DNA from 3 places in the Luteibacter sp. PvP120 genome. Region 2 is predicted to be linked to each of the others. Evidence: riboswitches for the same ligand, from Rfam matches in the RefSeq annotation. Region 2 holds a riboswitch; each other region holds the start of a gene.
The links. A riboswitch is a leader RNA that binds a small molecule or an ion and turns the genes downstream of it on or off. The one in region 2 is predicted to bind cobalamin.
Positions count from the first base shown of each region.

Region 1: linked by a shared signal. The riboswitch ahead of ACVKN3_RS03905 (CoA-acylating methylmalonate-semialdehyde dehydrogenase) and the one ahead of ACVKN3_RS17860 (ribonucleoside-diphosphate reductase subunit alpha) in region 2 are both predicted to bind cobalamin.
Region 3: linked by a shared signal. The riboswitch ahead of metE (5-methyltetrahydropteroyltriglutamate--homocysteine S-methyltransferase) and the one ahead of ACVKN3_RS17860 (ribonucleoside-diphosphate reductase subunit alpha) in region 2 are both predicted to bind cobalamin.

Region 1 is NZ_JBSRXP010000001.1:985,761-989,016, forward strand. Features, by position in the region: gene ACVKN3_RS03905 (CoA-acylating methylmalonate-semialdehyde dehydrogenase) at 1-1,423, opposite strand, end outside; cobalamin riboswitch at 1,563-1,767, opposite strand; gene ACVKN3_RS03910 (LysR substrate-binding domain-containing protein) at 1,956-2,699, shown strand; gene ACVKN3_RS03915 (hypothetical protein) at 2,812-2,997, shown strand; gene ACVKN3_RS03920 (excinuclease ABC subunit UvrA) at 3,197-3,256, shown strand, end outside.
Region 2 is NZ_JBSRXP010000011.1:95,058-98,313, reverse strand. Features, by position in the region: gene ACVKN3_RS17865 (hybrid sensor histidine kinase/response regulator) at 1-1,158, opposite strand, end outside; cobalamin riboswitch at 1,339-1,554, shown strand; gene ACVKN3_RS17860 (ribonucleoside-diphosphate reductase subunit alpha) at 1,714-3,256, shown strand, end outside.
Region 3 is NZ_JBSRXP010000002.1:49,508-52,763, forward strand. Features, by position in the region: gene ACVKN3_RS04125 (glycosyltransferase) at 1-967, opposite strand, end outside; cobalamin riboswitch at 1,061-1,282, shown strand; gene metE (5-methyltetrahydropteroyltriglutamate--homocysteine S-methyltransferase) at 1,479-3,256, shown strand, end outside.

The sequences.
Region 1 (3,256 bases), on a different contig from region 2:
TGACCGCCTGCTTGCCGTACGGCCCCAGGTCGCCCAGCTTCGAGGCGCGCGAGCCCGTGAACGAGAACAGCGGCACCGGCACCGGGATCGGCACGTTGATGCCGACCTGCCCCACGTCGATGTCTTCCTGGAAACGACGCGCCGCGGCGCCGCTGCCCGTGAACAACGCCGTGCCGTTGCCGTTGGGGTTGGCGTTGACCAGCGCGATCGCCTCATCCAGCGTGTCCACCGTGAGCACGACGAGCACGGGACCGAAGATTTCCTCGTCGTAGATACGCATGCCTGGGCGCACGCCCGAGAAGATGGTCGGACCGACGAAGTTGCCCTGTTCGTAGCCCGGCACGCGGCAATCGCGGCCGTCCAGCTCCAGGGTGGCGCCTTCGGCCACACCGGCGTCGATCAAGGCGTGCACGCGATCGCGCGCCGCGCAGGAGATGACCGGGCCGACATCCGTACCGGCCTCGCTGCCCGCATTGATTTTCAATGTCTTCGCGCGGGCCACCAGGTCGGGCAGCCATTCGCGCGCGGCGCCGACCAGCACGGCCGTCGAGGCCGCCATGCAGCGCTGGCCCGCCGCGCCGAACGCCGCGCCGACCATCGCGTTGAGCGTTTGCTCGCGATGGGCGTCGGGCAGCACCACGGCGTGGTTCTTCGCGCCCATCATGCACTGCACGCGCTTGCCGGTCTGCGAAGCACGATGGTAGACATGGGTGCCGACGCGGGTGGAGCCGACGAACGACACCGCCTTGATCTGCGGGTGGTCGCAGATCGCGTTGACCACGTCCTCACCACCATGCACCACGTTGAGCACACCGCGGGGGATGCCCGCCTCCACCGCCAGCTCGACCAGGCGCATGGTCACCATCGGGTCCTGCTCCGACGGTTTCAGCACGAAGGTGTTGCCCGTGGCGATCGCCATCGGGAACATCCACAACGGAATCATCGCCGGGAAGTTGAACGGCGTGATGCCCGCGCACACGCCCAGCGGTTGCAGCAGCGTGTACGTATCGACACCGCCGGCCACGTTGTTGGCCAGCTCGCCCAGCTGCAGGTTGCCGATGGCCGCCGCGTGTTCCACCACCTCCAGGCCGCGGAACACGTCGCCTTCGGCATCGGGCAGCGTCTTGCCCTGCTCCGCCGTGAGCGTCGCGGCCAGTTCGGCCATGTGCTCGCGGATCAGTTGCTGGTACTTGAGGAAGATGCGCGCCCGCGCACCGATAGGCGTCTTGCGCCATGTGACGAAGGCTCGGCGCGCGGCGTCCACCGCCGCCTCGACTTCCGCGGGCGTGGCGAAGGGCACGCGTGCCAACACTACTTGCGTGGCCGGGTTGACCACGTCACGCCATTGCGTGGTGGTCGATTCGACGAACTCGCCGTCGATCAGCAGCTTTACCGTGGCGACATGGGTCGCGGCCGGGTTCATCTCGTTCATTGTCCAGTCTCCAGATCGCTCACCCGCGAAACCGGGCGTGCGAGGGACAAGACAAGTGATTCGAGACAACGGACGCCGCGTCGAGTCAGCTCATCCGGTTGCCCACCGCAACACCCGAGGAAGACACCGCATGCGATGTCTACCACGGGCCGGTCTCCGGGCTTGCGAGCGATGCGGCATGCATCAGCCCGACACCTTCCCGCGTTGCCGCAGTGGTTCTGAGTCGGGTTTTCTCGCCTACCGTTGCGGGGGCAGCGCCGGCATCGGACCGGCTTCCCGTTTCACCCTGCGCACCGGAATGGCGGCGGCAGGACACCTGTGGCCCATCGATTGTAGGCGGCGCAACGCATGGGGACACGCTGCGATGCAGTAAACGGCGGGGCTACGGCGTCAGGGCGTGGGGTCATGATCGGGCATCACCCCATCGCTCCGGGCGTGATGAGCGCAGCGACGTCACCCCGCCCATTGATGAATCCACGACATAGGACCAAGCGTGTTACCCCGCTTAATCGCTGGGTTGAGGGTGGCGCGCACCACGCGCAGCGTCTCGCCCACCGAGGCGGGCGAACGGCTGATCGGCAGCGTGGGGCCGCGCTTCGACGAGATCGAGGCGGAGATCGAGGCCCTGGGCGAGCTGCGCGAACGCCCGGCAGGCAACCTGCGCATCACCACCGCGGAGCATGCCGCGCAATCCATCGTCATGCCTGCGCTGGAACGGTTTCTGCCGCAGTACCCGGACATCCATGTCGAGCTGAGCGTCGATTACGGGCTGGTGGACATCGTGGCCGAGCGCTACGACATCGGCATCCGCCTGGGCGAGCACCTGGCCAGGGACATGATCGCCGTGCCGGTTGGCCCGCCCATGCGCATGGCCGTGGTCGCCACGCCCGGCTATTTCGAGCGGCGCACGCTCCCGCGCACGCCACAGGACCTGACCGGGCACAACTGCATCAACCTGCGCCTGCCGACCTATGGCAGCCTGTACGCCTGGGACTTCGAGAAGGACGGCCGCGAAGTGAAGGTGCGGGTGGAGGGCCAGTTGATCCTCGACGGCATGAACGCGATCGTCCGTGCGTCCCTGGCTGGCCTGGGCCTGGCCTGGGTACCCGAGGACGTGGTCTCGCGGCATGTCGAAGCGGGAGCGCTGGTGCGTGTGCTGGAGAACTGGTGCGAACCCTTCGCCGGCTATCACCTCTATTACCCCAACCGCCGACAGCCCGTGCCGGCCCTTACCTTGCTGGTGGATGCACTGCGTTACCGAGGCTGAATCGTCCACCAAACCTTGACATATGGCCGATTGACACCACCTCCTGTGTAGCCGAGGATCGTTTCAGGCCGCGCCCGGGTCCCGGTGTCGCGCAGCACGCAGGAGAAACACCATGAGCCAGCGCCACCTCATCCTCGCCGCATGGTTGGCCCTGGCCGTCGTGTCATATGTCGCCGGGTCGGTCACCGGAACACTGCTGCTCGTCGGTGCAGGCGTGGTCACGGAAACGCTGTTCTGGTTCAACCTGATGCAGCAGCGGCGCATGCAGCGCGTGCGTGTGGTTGCCCGTCGGCGCTGAGGTTGTCTGGATCGCCCGCATCGTGGGCTCCTACGTAGGTAGTCGGCGCAACGTGTACCTGTAGGAGCGGACGATGTCCGCGATCCACTCCCGCGACCACACACCCGCAAACACGCCCCCACACAACCCGCCCTACCTCCCCACGCAACAACACGCAATTTCACGTCACGGCAGATGATCCGGCGGCGATAATACGGGCATGACCCGACGCAACGCCCCGCCTACCATTCCCGCCAGTTTCCCTACGCCCACCGACACC
Region 2 (3,256 bases):
ATTCTCGAAGCGCAGCGTGGCCACGCCGTCGGCCAGTTGCCCGGTTTCCTCGCCCGTGCGTTCGGTATCCTCCGGATGCACGAAATCCAGGTACGAACGGCCCAGGGTCTCGCGCTCGCTCCAGCCGAGGATCGCGGTCCACGCCGGGTTGACCGACAGCAGGCGCGTGTCCGCATCGGCAACCAGCAGGATGTCGCTGGACAGGCGCCAGATACGGTCGCGCTCGGAAGTACGCTCCGCCACCTGCCGTTCCAGGCTCAGGGCCAGCTGCTGCAGCTCCCCCTCGGCACGGCGCCGCTCGACGGCGACGCGGGTGCGGTTGCCTACCTCGCGGACGAAGGCGATCTCTTCCTCCAGCCACTCACGCGGGTCGGCGTGGTTGAGGTACAGCAACGCCACCACCCCACCGCGCTCGGTCACCGGCATGTTGATGAAGGCGACGGCGCTGATGCCTGCCAGGGCATCCGCGGTATTCACGGTACGCGGGTCCTGGTAGGCATCGGTAACCAGGGCGGTGCGCCCGGCCTTGATGTCGTCGATGTACGAGCCGTAATCGCGGAAGTTCAGCACGCCGGCGATCGTCTGGATGCCCGGGGCGTTCCAGTCGCGTTCGACGGTGATGGTTTCCGCCACCGTATCGACCGTGCCGTAACCGGCACGGCTGACCCGTAGCGTGCGGCCGAGCACCTCGGCCACCCGATAGGCGATGTCCGTCGGGTCTTCCAGGTCGCGCAGCAGGTTGCTGACCTCGATCAGGGCCAGGCGGCGCTCTTCGGCACCGCCGGCATCCCCCGGCGTCTCCACGGTCGGGTAGACGCCGACCATGAACACGGGCTCGCCGTCCACCGGGCGCCGCCATGGCTCGACGGACACCCGCCACGCCGTGCCGTCCGCGGCCGTCAGCCCGATATCGCGGACCCCCTCGATACCGCCAGCCGCCAGCAGGGCGGTCAGGCGGGACCGGCTGTCGTCCGTCCACCAGTTCAGGAAGCCCTGCCCCGCCCCGTCACGAAGCCGTGCGGTCATCCAGGCATTGGCGTAAAGGAGTTCCCCTGTCGCCGACACGGCCGTGAAGCCGAACGGCAGTGCGTCGAACGCATGGGTGACCAGGGCGTGTTCCTGCAACGCGAACGTAGATGGCATCGAGCGAGCGGTCATGGGGCAGATCGCAGATGTTAAAGGTTCGAAGCCCTGCACTTTGTGTAGGCCATCTTCACGAAACGGTCATGTCGCGCTGCGGAAATCGGCACGCTGGGGGTTGCAAAAAAATGACTCCCGGCGGATCAAGCACATAGCGCATTTACCCTACATCTTGTGTTGACGGTACCGGGGACCAGCTATATGGTGTGTCCCGTTGGTGTCCGAAGAGGCGCGACTGCCCGTCGGACTTAATAGGGAATCCGGTGTAAATCCGGAACTGCCCCGCAGCGGTAAGTGGAAACGAACCCGTCACACGCACTGGTCCCCCTGGGATTGGGAAGCGACGGCTAGGCCGGACCCGAAAGGCGTCCCCGTCCACGAAGTCCGAAGACCTGCCAACAGCTGTCGCCCCGCCAGGCGTCGGTTTTTGTGGTGACGGCTTCCGCGGGGAGGCACGTCGCGGTCCGGAGCCCCCGATGGCGTGCTCCGACGCGACCCTTTTCCGCCGGCCCACCGCTTCGAGCCCCGTCCGAGGGAACGGGAGTTTGAACCGAGCCCTGGGGCACGCCTGACATGACCACGATGGAATCCGCCGCGCGCGAGCGCACCGAAGCAGCCGATACGGCCGTTACCTCCCCCGCCCCGGCGGACAAGGCACCCGCTGCCGGTTACCGCAACGAGCCGCCGCCGGCGTTCGCGCTGACGCCGCCGCACAGCCCCGGCCAGATGCGCGTCACCAAGCGCAACGGTGGCCAGGAAGCCGTCGACGTGAACAAGATCGTGCGCGCGGTGACCCGCAGCGCCGATGGCCTGTTCGCGGTCGACCCGATGCGCGTGGCGCTGAAGACCATCGGCGGCCTGTACGACGGCGCCACCACGCAGGAGCTGGACCAGCTGTCGATCCGCACCTCCGCGGCGCTCACCGCCGAGGAACCGGAATACGGCCAGCTGGCCGCGCGCCTCCTGGCCGCCTTCGTCGACAAGGAGGTGTCCGGCCAGGACATCCAGTCGTTCTCGCAGTCGATCAGCACCGGCTTCGAGCTGGGCATCCTCAACGAGCGCCTGCGTGACTTCGTGCTGGTCAACGCGCGCAAGCTCAACGATGCCATCGACACCGCCGGCTCGCGCCGCTTCGAATACTTCGGCCTGCGCACGGTCTACGACCGCTACCTGCTGCGCCACCCGACCCGCCGCTTCGTCATCGAGACGCCGCAGTACTTCTTCATGCGCATCGCCTGCGCCCTCGGCGGCAACGACGTGGCCGAGACGCTCGAGCTGTATCGCATGCTGTCGTCGCTGGAATACCTGGCCAGCTCGCCCACCCTGTTCAACGCCGGCACCGCGCACGAGCAGCTGTCGTCGTGCTTCCTGCTGGATTCGCCTCAGGACGCGCTGGAGTCCATCTACGCCAAGTACGGCGACGTGGCCCAGCTGTCGAAGTTCGCCGGCGGCATCGGCCTGGCCTATTCACGTATCCGCTCGCGCGGCTCGCTGATCAAGGGCACCAACGGTCATTCGAACGGCCTGGTACCGTGGCTGAAGACCCTCGATGCGTCGGTGGCCGCGGTGAACCAGGGCGGCAAGCGCAAGGGCGCCGCCTGCGTGTACCTGGAAAGCTGGCATGCGGATATCGAGGAATTCCTCGAGCTGCGTGAGAACACCGGCGACGACGCGCGCCGCACGCACAACCTCAACCTGGCCAACTGGGTGCCGGACCTGTTCATGCGCCGCGTCGAGACCGACGGCGACTGGTCGCTGTTCGACCCGAAGATCGTGCCGCACTTCGTCGACACCTGGGGCGCCACCTTCGAGGCCGCCTACGAGAAGGCCGAGGCCGAGGGCCTGGCCGTCAAGTCGATCAAGGCGCGAGAGCTGTACGCCCGCATGCTGCGCTCGCTCGCGCAGACCGGCAACGGCTGGATGACTTTCAAGGATCGTTCCAACGCCACCAGCAACCAGACCGCCCGTCCGGAAAACGTCATCCACCTGTCCAACCTGTGCACCGAGATCCTGGAAGTGACCTCGGAAGGCGAGACCGCCGTGTGCAACCTCGGCTCGGTGAACCTGGCCCGCCACGTGGTCGACGGCCAGTTCGATTACGACAAGCTCGCCACCA
Region 3 (3,256 bases), on a different contig from region 2:
CGAACAGGGCGCCGTGCGGGGCGTATTCGACGGCAAGCACGCCATCGGGCAGCACGGTCGGCAGACGCGAACGCATTTCCGGTGATCCCGTCAGCAGTACGGCGCGTCGGCCCAGCATCGCGGCGGCGCCCATGCTTTCGCGAAGGAAGCCTTCACCCGCGTGGACCGCCGCCGAGCCCAGCGTGAACACCAGCGGTGGCTCGCCGGCGTCGAGGAACGCCATCAATGGCGGCGACAGGCTGCCCAAGGAGGGAGAGTAACGGCAGTAGCCCGTCACCAGGGTATGCGCCGGCGCATCGGCCGGCGCCTGCCCGAGTAACGGCGAATACATGGCTAGCACGCCATCGCGCGCGTGCTGCCCGCGGTGGAAGGGATCACCCCCTGCCGAGACCGGCGGCAAGCCGAGCGATTGGCGGAATCGGCGCACCGGGCGCGTCCACGGTGCCGTGACGTGCTCGGCCATACGACGAAGCCAGGCGCCGCGTCGTGGCGTGGTGCGCAGGAAGCGGTCGAGGATGGCCAGGCCCGTGGCGGGCGGATCGTACGCCGACAGGAACGCGGCCGGCGACAGCACCGCGGACAGCCAGGCGACATGCGTGGTTTCCCCGAGGATCTGCGCGGCGAAGGCCAGTGTGGTCGTGACGATGGCATCCGCCTCAGTGCAGACGGGCGCCAGGGCCTGGTAGCTTGCCGCCACATCCGCGGCAGCCAGGTCGCGAACGACGAAGCGGGGGCCACGCAGCGGGTGGAACGCGCGCGCGGCGAAGGCGGCCTTGTCCGCCGGCTCGGCGATGCCGCTGGCCAGGAGGAAGCGCAAACCGGCATCCGCCACCGCCTCGCGATGGATCGCGTGCGCGGCCACGGTGACCTGGTGTCCGCGCGCCGCCAACTCCCGGCCCACGGCCAGGAAGGGAAACAGGTCGCCCTGTGACCCGACCGTCGCCATCACGATGTGTCGTCCCGCCATGTCCCGCCTCCCGCCGATGTCCTGGCGCATCCTCGCGGCCGGCGTGTCGAGGCGATGCATCCCGACGCGTTGACCTGCCCCCACCACGCAGGCTAGTCTTCGCTCGCCAGCGGTCTTTATCTCTCTATTCGAATGGAAAGATAAAAGCTAAGAGGGAAGCCGGTGCGAATCCGGCGCTGCCCCGCAGCGGTATGTGGAGACGAACGCGTCACAGGCACTGGATCGAACAACGATCCGGGAAGCGACGCGCAAGGCGGCACCTGTTCCGGTGCCACATCCACGAGCCCGAAGACCTGCCGCCGGCCTGAGCACGCGTACCGTCATGGGTACGCGCGCTCCGCACGACCTGGACCCACCGCGCCCGCGTGGTGGCCCGGTTCGCCCGCGGGGGCGAAGGTCGACGGTACGCCGCATGACACCCACGACGCCGTGCACCTGCGTGCGGCGGCGCGCGCGTGTCCGGCAGCGGGCCGCCCTTCCCTCCTCTTTGCCACGAAGAGGACGTATCCACATGCCACACGTTACCTACCCCGGTTTTCCCCGCATCGGCAGACGCCGTGAACTCAAGCGCGCGCTCGAAAGCCACTGGCGGGGCGATAGCGACCGCGAGGCCCTGCTCGCCGTCGCCCGCCAGCTGCGCGAGCGGCACTGGCAACTCGCCCGCGAGGCCGGCGCCGACAGCGTGCCGGTCAACGACTTTTCCCTCTACGACCATGTGCTCGATGCCGCCGTCGCGGTGGATGCCATCCCCGAGCGCTACCGCGACCTGCATGCGCGGGACGCCCTGGCGGGCTACTTCGCCATGGCACGCGGTCGCCAGGACGGCACGGTTGACCTGCACGCACTGGAGATGACCAAGTGGTTCGATACCAACTACCACTACATCGTTCCGGAACTGCATGCGGGCCAGGTCTTCGCTACCCGGGCCGACAAGGCGGTGGCGGAATACCGCGAGGCCGTGGCCGCGGGCCATACGGCGCGCCCGGTGCTGCTGGGCCCGCTGAGCTTCCTTCGCCTGGCCAAGACCGTGGACGGCAGCGACCCCCTGGCCCTGCTGGATGCCCTGTTGCCGGCCTGGAGCGGCTTGCTCGACGCGCTGACGGAAGCCGGCGCCGACTGGGTGCAGGTCGACGAACCGGCCCTCGTGCTGGACCTCGACCCGGCCTGGCAGGCGGCGTACCGGTCGGCGTACGCCGCCATCGGCGAGCGCACGCGCGGACGCATCCTCCTGGCCACCTATTTCGGTGACCTGGGGGCCAATCTGGCCCTGGCCACGTCGTTGCCGGTGGCCGGCCTGCACGTGGACCTGGCCCGTGCTCCGGGGCAACTGGACGCGGTGATCGACGCGCTGCCCGCCGGGCGCGTGTTGTCCGCCGGCGTACTGGACGGCCGCAACATCTGGCTGAGCGACCCGGCAATCATCGGCCCGCGCATCGCCCATGCACGCAAGCGCCTGGGTGACGATCGACTCTGGCTGTCCACCTCGTGCTCGCTGCTGCACGTGCCCATCGACGCCGCCGAGGAAAAGCGCCTGCCCGGCGCGATCGGCGAGTGGCTGTCGTTCGCCCGGCAGAAGATCGTCGAACTGCGCCGCTACGCCGATGCCGCGACCGGCGACGAGGCCGCGCAACGCGTGCTCGCCCGCCAGCACGATACGGTGGAGGCGCGTCGCCGCTCGCCCGACGTGGTGCGCGCCGAGGTGCGTACGCGCGTGCGCGGGCTGACACCGCAGTTCGGCCAGCGCCGTTCGGCCTATGCGTTCCGGGCCAACGTGCAGAGTGAGCGCTTCGGGCTGCCCGACCTGCCCACCACCACCATCGGCTCGTTCCCGCAGACCGCCGACCTGCGGCTCGCGCGTGCCGCGCACCGGTCCGGCAAGCTGGACGACGAGGCCTACCAGGCCGTGCTGCGTGACGAAGTACGCCGCGCGGTGGCCTTCCAGGACGAGATAGGGCTGGATGTCCTCGTGCACGGCGAGCCCGAGCGCAACGACATGGTGGAGTATTTCGGCGAGCAGCTGCAGGGCTATGCGTTCACCTCGCTGGGCTGGGTGCAGAGCTACGGCTCGCGCTGCGTCAAGCCGCCGATCATCTACGGCGACGTGGCCCGGCCGGCGGCGATGACGGTCGCCTGGTCCAGCTACGCGCAATCGCTGACCAACAAGCCCATGAAGGGCATGCTGACGGGCCCGGTGACCATGCTGCAGTGGTCGTTCGTGCGCGACGACCTGCCCCGCGCCGAGGTCTGCCGGCAGATCGCGCTGGCCCTGCGCGACGAGGTGCACGACCT